Regions from separate parts of the Janibacter sp. Y6 genome, predicted to be linked through region 4. Evidence: predicted binding sites of a transcription regulator. Region 4 holds the regulator's gene; each other region holds the start of a gene.
The links. The regulator LexA, encoded in region 4, represses DNA repair genes until DNA is damaged. The targets are predictions, from matches to a motif close to TCGAACANNTGTTCGA.
Positions count from the first base shown of each region.

Region 1: the regulator LexA is predicted to act here: its motif matches at 904-919, upstream of L6241_RS09710 (alpha-ketoglutarate-dependent dioxygenase AlkB).
Region 2: the regulator LexA is predicted to act here: its motif matches at 1,187-1,202, upstream of L6241_RS16105 (DUF222 domain-containing protein).
Region 3: the regulator LexA is predicted to act here: its motif matches at 1,280-1,295, upstream of L6241_RS04705 (DUF222 domain-containing protein).

Region 1 is NZ_JAKLYZ010000003.1:444,503-446,698, forward strand. It holds gene leuA (2-isopropylmalate synthase) at 1-200, shown strand, start outside; gene L6241_RS09710 (alpha-ketoglutarate-dependent dioxygenase AlkB) at 262-873, opposite strand; gene recO (DNA repair protein RecO) at 1,050-1,829, shown strand; gene L6241_RS09720 (isoprenyl transferase) at 1,826-2,196, shown strand, end outside.
Region 2 is NZ_JAKLYZ010000010.1:39,465-41,660, reverse strand. It holds gene L6241_RS16110 (alpha-hydroxy-acid oxidizing protein) at 1-1,119, opposite strand, end outside; gene L6241_RS16105 (DUF222 domain-containing protein) at 1,368-2,196, shown strand, end outside.
Region 3 is NZ_JAKLYZ010000001.1:1,011,885-1,014,080, forward strand. It holds gene L6241_RS04700 (sulfate adenylyltransferase subunit 1) at 1-1,051, shown strand, start outside; gene L6241_RS04705 (DUF222 domain-containing protein) at 1,308-2,196, shown strand, end outside.
Region 4 is NZ_JAKLYZ010000001.1:669,846-672,041, reverse strand. It holds gene L6241_RS03105 (NAD-dependent protein deacetylase) at 1-552, shown strand, start outside; gene lexA (transcriptional repressor LexA) at 624-1,364, opposite strand; gene L6241_RS03095 (LysM peptidoglycan-binding domain-containing protein) at 1,611-2,000, shown strand.

The sequences.
Region 1 (2,196 bases), on a different contig from region 4:
CCATCGGCGTCGACGTGCGGGTCCTCGACTACCACGAGCACGCGCTGTCGGCAGGTGGCGACGCCCGCGCCGCCGCGTACGTCGAGTGCGCCGTCGGCGACCGCGTCCTGTGGGGCGTCGGCCTGCACGAGTCGATCGTCAAGGCCTCGCTGCGCGCGATCCTCTCGGCGGTCAACCGCGCGGAGCGCGACACCGTCTGACCCGTCGGCCGACGACGAAGGGGGCGTGACCGGTCATCCGGTCACGCCCCCTTCGCGTCGATCAGCGCACCCCGCGCACGCGGAGCTGGATCGAGATCCGGGGGCCGCTCACGGCGGCAGCCTTCGGGACGCTGTGGTCCCACGTGCGCTGGCACGAGCCGCCCATGACGACGAGGTCGCCGTGGCCGAGGGGCAGCCGGGTCGACGGGCCGCCGTCGCGCGGGCGCAGGGCGAGGACACGCTGCGCGCCGAGGGAGATGATCGCGACCATCGTGTCCTGCTCGCGGCTGCGCCCGATGCGGTCGCCGTGCCAGGCGACGGAGTCGCGCCCGTCGCGGTAGAGGCACAGGCCCGCCGTGACGAAGTCCTCGCCCAGCTCGTCGCGGTAGTGCGCGCTGAGGGCGGTGCGCGCCTGCGCGACGAGGGGGTGGGGGAGCGGCTCGTGCTCGCCGTAGAACTTCGTCAGGCGGGGCACGTCGAGCACGCGGTCGTACATCTGGCGGCGCTCGGCGTGCCACGGCACGTCACGCACGAGGTCGTCGAGCACCGTGTCGCCCCCGCTCACCCAGCCCGGGTGCAGGTCGACCCACGCCCCCCGGTCCAGCGTCGTGCGGCGCGGGTCGACCGGGGCGAGGGTCGGCCGCTCCGCGTCGTCGAAGAGGCTGGGCTGCAGCGCGCTCACGAGACGAGGATAGCAAGTGCATCGAACAGGTGTTCGAGGTGCTTGCGCGACCCCTTCACGGCGCGGGTGGTCTCGAGGCTCGGGCGCTGAGCGCCCTCGCACCTCGACCAGCGACGAGGTGCGGCGCGGCGGCGGGCGCCGTCGGCGGCTCGTAGGACAATGGACGCATGCCCCTGTACCGAGACACCGGTGTCGTGCTGCGCACGCACAAGCTCGGCGAGGCCGACCGCATCATCACGATGCTCACCCGCGGTCGCGGCAAGGTCCGCGCGGTGGCGAAGGGGGTCCGCCGCACGAAGTCCCGCTTCGGCGCCCGCCTCGAGCCGGGCATGCACGTCGACGTCCAGTGCTACGAGGGTCGCAATCTCGACACCGTGACCCAGGCGGTCGGCGTCGACTCGTGGGGCCACACCCTGGCCAGCCGCTACTCGGACTGGACCGCGGCCGCCGCGATCCTCGAGACCGCCGACCGGCTCACGGAGGAGCACGAGGTCAGCGTCCAGCAGTACCACCTGCTGTGCGGGGCGCTGCGCACACTCACGGCCGGCGAGCACGACTCCTCGCTCGTCCTCGACGCCTACCTGCTGCGCGCTCTCGCCGTCGCGGGCTGGGCGCCGAGCCTGCACGACTGCGCCCGGTGCGGCGCCGACGGCCCGCACCGCGCCTTCCAGATCGCCGCGGGCGGCTCGGTCTGCTCGCAGTGCCGCACGCCGGGGGCGAGCGCACCCGCGCCGGCGACGACGGCGCTCATGGCCTCGCTCCTCGCCGGCGACTGGGCCCATGCCGACGCCTCGCCGATGCCGGCGCGGCGCGAGTCGAGCGGCCTGACCGCCGCCTTCCTCCAGTGGCACCTCGAGCGGGGCGTGCGCTCCCTCGGCCTGGTCGACCGCACCCCCCAGCCCCCGAGGGCGCCCGCCCCCGACGACCCGATGACGAGGACGCGATGACGACGAGACGGTACGAGACCCCCTTCGCGCACCCGACCGGGGTCACCGCGCCGCCGGTCCCGGCCGAGCTCGTGCCCGGTCACGTCGCCGTCGTCATGGACGGCAACGGCCGGTGGGCCAACGAGCGCGGGCTGCCCCGCACGAAGGGGCACGAGGCCGGCGAGGGCGCGCTGCTCGACGTCGTCGCCGGGGCGCTGGAGATCGGGGTGACCCATCTGTCGGCGTACGCCTTCTCGACGGAGAACTGGCGCCGCTCGCCCGACGAGGTGCGCTTCCTCATGGGCTTCAACCGCGACGTCATCCGGCGCCGTCGCGACCAGCTGCACGCGTGGGGCGTGCGGATGCGCTGGGTCGGCCGGCGCCCGCG
Region 2 (2,196 bases), on a different contig from region 4:
GGCCCCGAGGGCGAGCGCGACGAAGACGTCCGCGCCCGTGCGGATCCCGCTGTCCATGAGCACCGTCGCGTCCGGCCCGACGGCGTCGCGCACCCGCACGAGTGCGTCCAGCGACGCGATGGAGCTGTCCACCTGCCGCCCGCCGTGGTTGGAGACGACGATGCCGTCGACGCCGAGGTCGAGGGCGCGGCGCGCGTCGTCGGGGTGCAGGATCCCCTTGAGCACGACCGGCAGCGTGGTCCGGTCTCGCAGGGTGGCGATGTGGTCCCACGACAGCCGCGGGTTCGAGTAGGTCTCGAGGAAGGTCTCGACCGCCGCACGCGGCCGCGGTGAGCGCAGGTTGTCGCGGAGCCGTCCCGGGTGGTGCCGCGTGATCGACAGCAACGACCGGATGGCCGACGGGGTGACCTTCGGGCGCTCGGCGGGCTCCCCCTTCGCCGCCGTGTCCACCCGCTGGTCGACGAGACCCATGAAGTGCTCGTCGCTCGTGTACTGCCCGATCCCCTGACCTCGGGCGAAGGGGAGCGAGCCGAGGTCGAGGTCCTGCGGTCGCCAGCCGAGCACGGTCGTGTCGAGCGTGACGACGAGCGCCTCCGCGCCTGCCGCCTCCGCGCGGCCGATGAGGCTGTCGACGAGACCTTCGTCGGTGCTCCAGTAGAGCTGCATCCAGTGCGGCGTCGCGCCCATCGCCGCCGCCGTCTCCTCCAGCGGTGTCCCGCCCTGGTTGGTGAAGACGTAGGGGATGCCGGTCGCGGCCGCCGCGCGTGCGGTGACGAGATCGGCGTCGCGGTGGACGAGCTGACCGGCACCCACGGGCGCGAGGGCGAAGGGGGCGGGCAGCCGCGTCCCGAGGACGGTGCGGGAGAGGTCACGGTCGGCCGCACCGGCGAGCATCCGGGGGACGATCGCCCACCGGTCGAAGGCCTCGCGGTTGTTGCGCATCGTGCGCCCCTCACCCGCACCGCCCGCGACGTAGGCCCAGGCGCGGCGGCTCATCGCCGACTCGGCCGCCTCCTCGAGCCCGGCGGCGTGGGTCGGCACCGCCGGCCGGTCGCCGACCACCCCGTCGCGGTAGATCTGGCTCTGCCGCTCACGGCCGGGGTCGGGGCTCGGGCTCATCGGTCCTCCTGGGTCGGGTGCGCCCAGGCTAGGGCCGTCGACCGTTCGTCGACAGGGCCTGGCCTGTTCGAACACCTGTTCGATATTGTGGAGCCATGGCGACGATGCCGCAGCTCCCAGATCCCGGGTCCCACCCGGGCGAAGGGGGTGTGCCGGCACTCCTCGACGAGGTCCACGCAGGAGTCGACCGGCTTCTTGAGGCGATCGCTCGTGACGATCGCACGGCAGGTCGGGTACTGCGAGCAGACGTGGCCGAGGTCGAGCGGCTGGCGCGGCGCGTCGACTCCGCGCGGCTGCGCCTCGTCGCCCGCGCGGACTCCGTGCGCGTGGCCGAGCGCACCGGGCACACCGACACCGGGGCGTGGCTCGCGCAGACGACGAACGGCGACAGGCGGCCCGCCTCGCGCGACGTCCGCCTGGCCGCCGCCCTCAGCGCGCCGACGGCTCCCAGCGCGGACGACCCGACCGCCGCCGCCGCGGGCGACGGGGTGCTGAGCCTCGTCGCTCCCCCGCCCGAGCCAGACCTCGCGCAGACCGCGGCCGCTCTGGACGACGGGCGGATCAGCGCCGAGCACGCCCGCGTCATCACCGGCGCGATGGCCGAGCTGCCCGACACCCTCACCCCCGAACAGCGCCGCACCTGCGAAGCCGAGCTCCTCCTGCTCGCGGTCAACCGGGCACCGGCCAAGCTGCGGATCGCCGCCAGACGCGTCCTCGAGACCGTCGAGCCCGACCAGGACGTCGTCGACGCCCACGAGGAGTCCGTGCTCGCCGACGAGGAGGCCCGCGCGGTCGATGCGGCAGCCTTCTGGATCAAGGACAACTCCGACGGCACCATGACCGGTCACTTCACCGTCCCCTGGGCCAGCGGCATCATCCTCAAGAAGGTCATCGACGCCATGACCGCCCCGCGCCGCAGGGCAACGAGCGGTGGCGCCGTCGGCACCGCCCCCAGCGACCTCGCCGCCCTCACCGGCGACACCCGGGTCGACCAGCTCGACTGGCAGCACCGCCGCGGCCTCGCCCTGGCCGACCTCCTCGCCCGCATCCCCACCGACCACCTCTCCACCAAGATCG
Region 3 (2,196 bases), 340 kb from region 4:
CACGCCGCGGCGCAAGTTCATCCTCGCCGACACCCCCGGGCACGCCCAGTACACGCGCAACATGGTGACCGGCGCCTCGACGGCCGACCTCGGGCTCGTCCTTGTCGACGCCCGTCACGGCATCACCGAGCAGTCGCGCCGGCACACCGTGCTCCTGTCGCTCCTCCAGGTCCCGCACATCACGCTCGTCGTCAACAAGATGGATCTCGCCGGCTACGACGAGTCTGTCTTCACGCAGATCCGCGACGAGTTCGAGGACTTCGCCGGCCGGCTCGACGTGCCGACGACCAGCGCCTTCCCCATCAGCGCGCTCGCCGGCGACAACGTCGTCACCCCCAGCGACGCGATGCCGTGGCACAGCGGCGGCAGCCTGCTCGACCACCTCGAGACCGTCGAGACGGCCTCGGACCTCGGCAGCGAAGGGGGCGTGCCGTCACGTTTCCCCGTGCAGTACGTCATCCGGCCGCAGCAGGGCGAGTACCGGGACTACCGCGGGTACGCCGGGCGCGTCGAGGCGGGGACCTTCGAGGTCGGGCAGCAGGTCGTCGTGCTGCCGAGCGGCATGCGGACGACGATCGCCGGCATCGATGTCCTCGGTGAGGAGCTCGAGCAGGCCGTCACCTCGCAGTCGGTCGTGCTGCGACTGTCGGACGACGTCGACGTCTCGCGAGGCGACCTCATCGCGGGCGCGGGCGAGCACGAGCCCGAGGTGACGCGAGAGCTGACGGCGACCGTGTCGTGGATGGCGACCGGCGAGCTGCACGAGCGGCAGAAGCTGCTCCTCAAGCACACCACCCGCACCGTGCGCGCCGTCGTGCAGGGCGTGAGCTCGCGCCTCGACATCAACTCGCTCGAGCGCGACCGTGACGCGAGCACGCTCGAGCTCAACGAGATCGGCTCGGTGACGCTGCGGCTCGCTCAGCCGCTCGTCGTCGACCCCTACGCGGACATCCGGTCGACCGGGTCCTTCATCCTCATCGACCCCGCCACCGGGGCGACGGTCGGCGCCGGGATGATCTCGGGGACGCACGGCGAGGACTACGCGATCTGACACCTGGGGTGGTCTCGAGGCTCGTTCCTCGCGCCTCGATCAGCACAGCCGTGGTGATTGAGGTGCGAAGGCCGGTTTCGAGGCTCGGGCCCTAGCGGGCCCTTCGCACCTCAACCAGCAGGCCCCTTGGTGGTTGAGGTGCGAAGGCCCCCTGGGCCTGAGCCTCGAAACCTGGGGGACCGCGCCTCGAAACCCTTGCTGACCGTTCACCGACAAGACGTGGCCCGTTCGAACACCTGTTCGATAGCGTGGGGTCATGGCGACGATGCCGCAGCTCCTCGACCCGGGCACACCGGGCCAGAGCCGCGTGCCAGCCCTCCTCGAGCAGGCCCACGCCGTCATCGACAGCCTGCAGGACGCGATCGCAGCCGACCAGCGCACCGCCGGGCGGGCGCTGCGTGCTGATCTCGTCGAGGTCGAGCGCCTCGCCCGACGGGTCGAGGCCGCCCGGCTACGCCTGGTCGCCCGCGCCGACACCGTGCGCGTGGCCGAGCGCACCGGGCACACCGACACCGGAGCCTGGGTCGCCCAGAGCACCAACAGCGACCGACGACCGGCCTCACGCGACGTCCGCCTGGCCACCGCCCTGACCGCACCCAGCACCATCGAGCCCCCATCGCAGGACGACTCCCCCGGCCTGACCCTCGTCGGCGCCGGCCCCACCACCACGCCACCCGCACAGCCGCAGGCTGAGCTCGCGCAGACCGCCGCTGCCCTCGACGACGGGCGGATCAGCGCCGACCACGCCCGCGTCATCACCACCGCGATGGCAGACCTGCCCGAAGGACTCACCCAGGAGCAGCGCCACACCTGCGAGGCCGAGCTCCTCCTGCTCGCGGTCAACCGGGCACCGGCCAAGCTACGGATCGCCGCACGCCGCGTCCTCGCAGCCGTCGAACCCGACGAGGACGTCGTCGACGCCCACGAGGACGACGTCCTGGCCGCCGAAGCGCAGCACGCCCGCGACGAGTCGGCCTTCTGGATCCGCGACAACCACGACGGCACCATGACCGGGCACTTCACCGTCCCCTGGGCCGCCGGCGCCATCCTCGGCAAGGTCATCGACGCGATGACCGCACCCCGACGACGCACCCAGCCCGGCTCGGACACCGTGATCACCGAACCCAGCGACCTCGCCCGCCTCA
Region 4 (2,196 bases):
GGCGGCGTCATCACCCAGAACGTCGACGGCCTGCACCAGGCGGCCGGCAGCACCGGTGTCGTCGAGCTGCACGGGAGCCTGGCCGAGGTGGTCTGCCTCGCGTGCGGCGCCCGGGAGGCCCGGGCCGCGCTCGACGAGCGGATGGCGCAGCGCAACCCCGGCTTCGACGCGGACAGCGACGAGATCCGACCCGACGGCGACGTGCGCCTCGAGGAGGTCGAGGTCGAGGCCTTCGAGGCGCCGCTCTGCCTCGTGTGCGGGTCCGACATGCTCAAGCCCGATGTCGTCTTCTTCGGCGGGTCGGTCGACAAGCCCCTGGTCGAGCACTGCTTCGCGCTCACGGAGGCGGCGCCGAGCCTGCTCGTGCTCGGGTCGAGCCTGCAGGTGATGTCCGGCCTGCGGTTCGTGCGGCGGGCCGCCAAGCTCGGCACGCCGGTCGTCATCATCACGAGGGGACGCACGCGCGGTGACGACCTCGCGACCCACCGGGTCGACGGCTCGCTCGACACGAGCCTGGACGCCCTGGTGCGCGCGAGCACCGAGGTCGGCTGAGCGGCCCCGTCACGCGCGACGGGCCCGCCCCGTGCAGGGCGGGCCCGTCCGGCCGGGGCGGCGCGCCAGGCTCAGATGCGGCGCAGGACCGCGGTGACCTTGCCGAGGATCGTCGCGTGGTCGCCGTCGATCGGCTCGAAGGCGGGGTTGTGGGGGAGCAGCCACACCTTGCCGTCACGTCGCTTGAAGGTCTTGACCGTCGCCTCGTCGTCGAGCATCGCCGCGACGATGTCGCCGTTGTCGGCCGTCGGCTGCTGGCGCACGACGACCCAGTCGCCGTCGCAGATCGCGGCCTCGATCATCGAGTCGCCGACGACGCGCAGGAGGAAGAGGGAGCCCTCGCCGACGACCTGCTTCGGCAGGGGGAAGACCTCCTCGACGCTCTCCTCGGCGACGATTGGCACGCCCGCGGCGATCTGGCCGAGCACCGGCACGTACGTCGCGGCGGGGTGGGCGTCGCCGCTGCCCGTCGCGTCGGGGTCCTGGGGGCTGGCGCCACCGCGGTAGCCGGCGATGTCGTGCGTCTGCGCGTCGCCCTCGGGGGAGCGGGACGCCTCGGGCGAGACGACCTCGATGGCGCGGGGCCGGTTGGGGTCACGGCGCAGGTAGCCCTTGCGCTCGAGCGCGGTCAGCTGGTGGGCCACCGAGCTCGGGCTGGTCAGCCCGACCGCGTCGCCGATCTCGCGCAGGCTCGGCGGGTAGCCCCGCGTCGCGACCGCGCTGCGGATCACCTCGAGGACCTTGACCTGCCGGGCGGTCAGCCCCTCGCCGTTGTCCCGCACCGGCAACGTGCGGATGTTGTCCTCGCTCATCGCGCCCCTCGCTGTCTCGCTCGCGCCGCGACCCGTGAGGGGGCGGCTGGTGGCCTGCTCCTGCGGGGGAGGACAGCGTTGTCGGTGCTCGCTGGTTGTCTCTCCCGTGTGGCCGACGGTAGTGCTCGGCCCGGTCTAGATCAAACACATGTTCGAGCGTGTCTTGTTCTCGCTCGAACACCTGTGCTAGACATCGTGCAGACGCCTCGTCGAACACCGGTTCGACCAGACGACCAGGAGGAGACCATGAGCGCACTCACCGTCCAGGCCCCGCAGCACGCTGCCCGGCCCTCGGCGCTGCGCGACCCGCGCCGGGCCGAGCGCCACCTCGTGTCCGTGCCGACGGGGACCGACGTCCCCACCGAGCTGCGGGTGACCCGGCGGGGTCGCCTCGCGCTCACGACGATCGCCGTCGCGGCGCTGCTCGCGCTCGGCACCGGCATCGCGACCGCGGGCGGCGAGGCCGCTGCGGCCACGACCGTCACCGTCGAGCAGGGGCAGACCCTCAGCGACGTCGCCGCCAGCCAGATGCCCGGCGTCCCCACGAGCGCGGCCGTCTCGGCCATCCGCTCGGAGAACGCGCTGAGCACCCCCTTCGTCCACGCCGGCCAGGAGCTCGTCATCCCGACGCGCTGACCGTCTCGACGGATCACCAGACCACCCGGGTCCCTCGACCCGACCCGGGCGACGGCGACGGCCGCACCTCCACCGGGTGCGGCCGTCGTGCTGTCCCCGCCGGCCGTCGGCGGGGCCTGGCACCGGCGTGTCGCCCGGTATCTCGGGCCTCCCCGCCCGGGGGCTCGCCGGGTCTTGCGTGCGTGGTGGTGGGCGT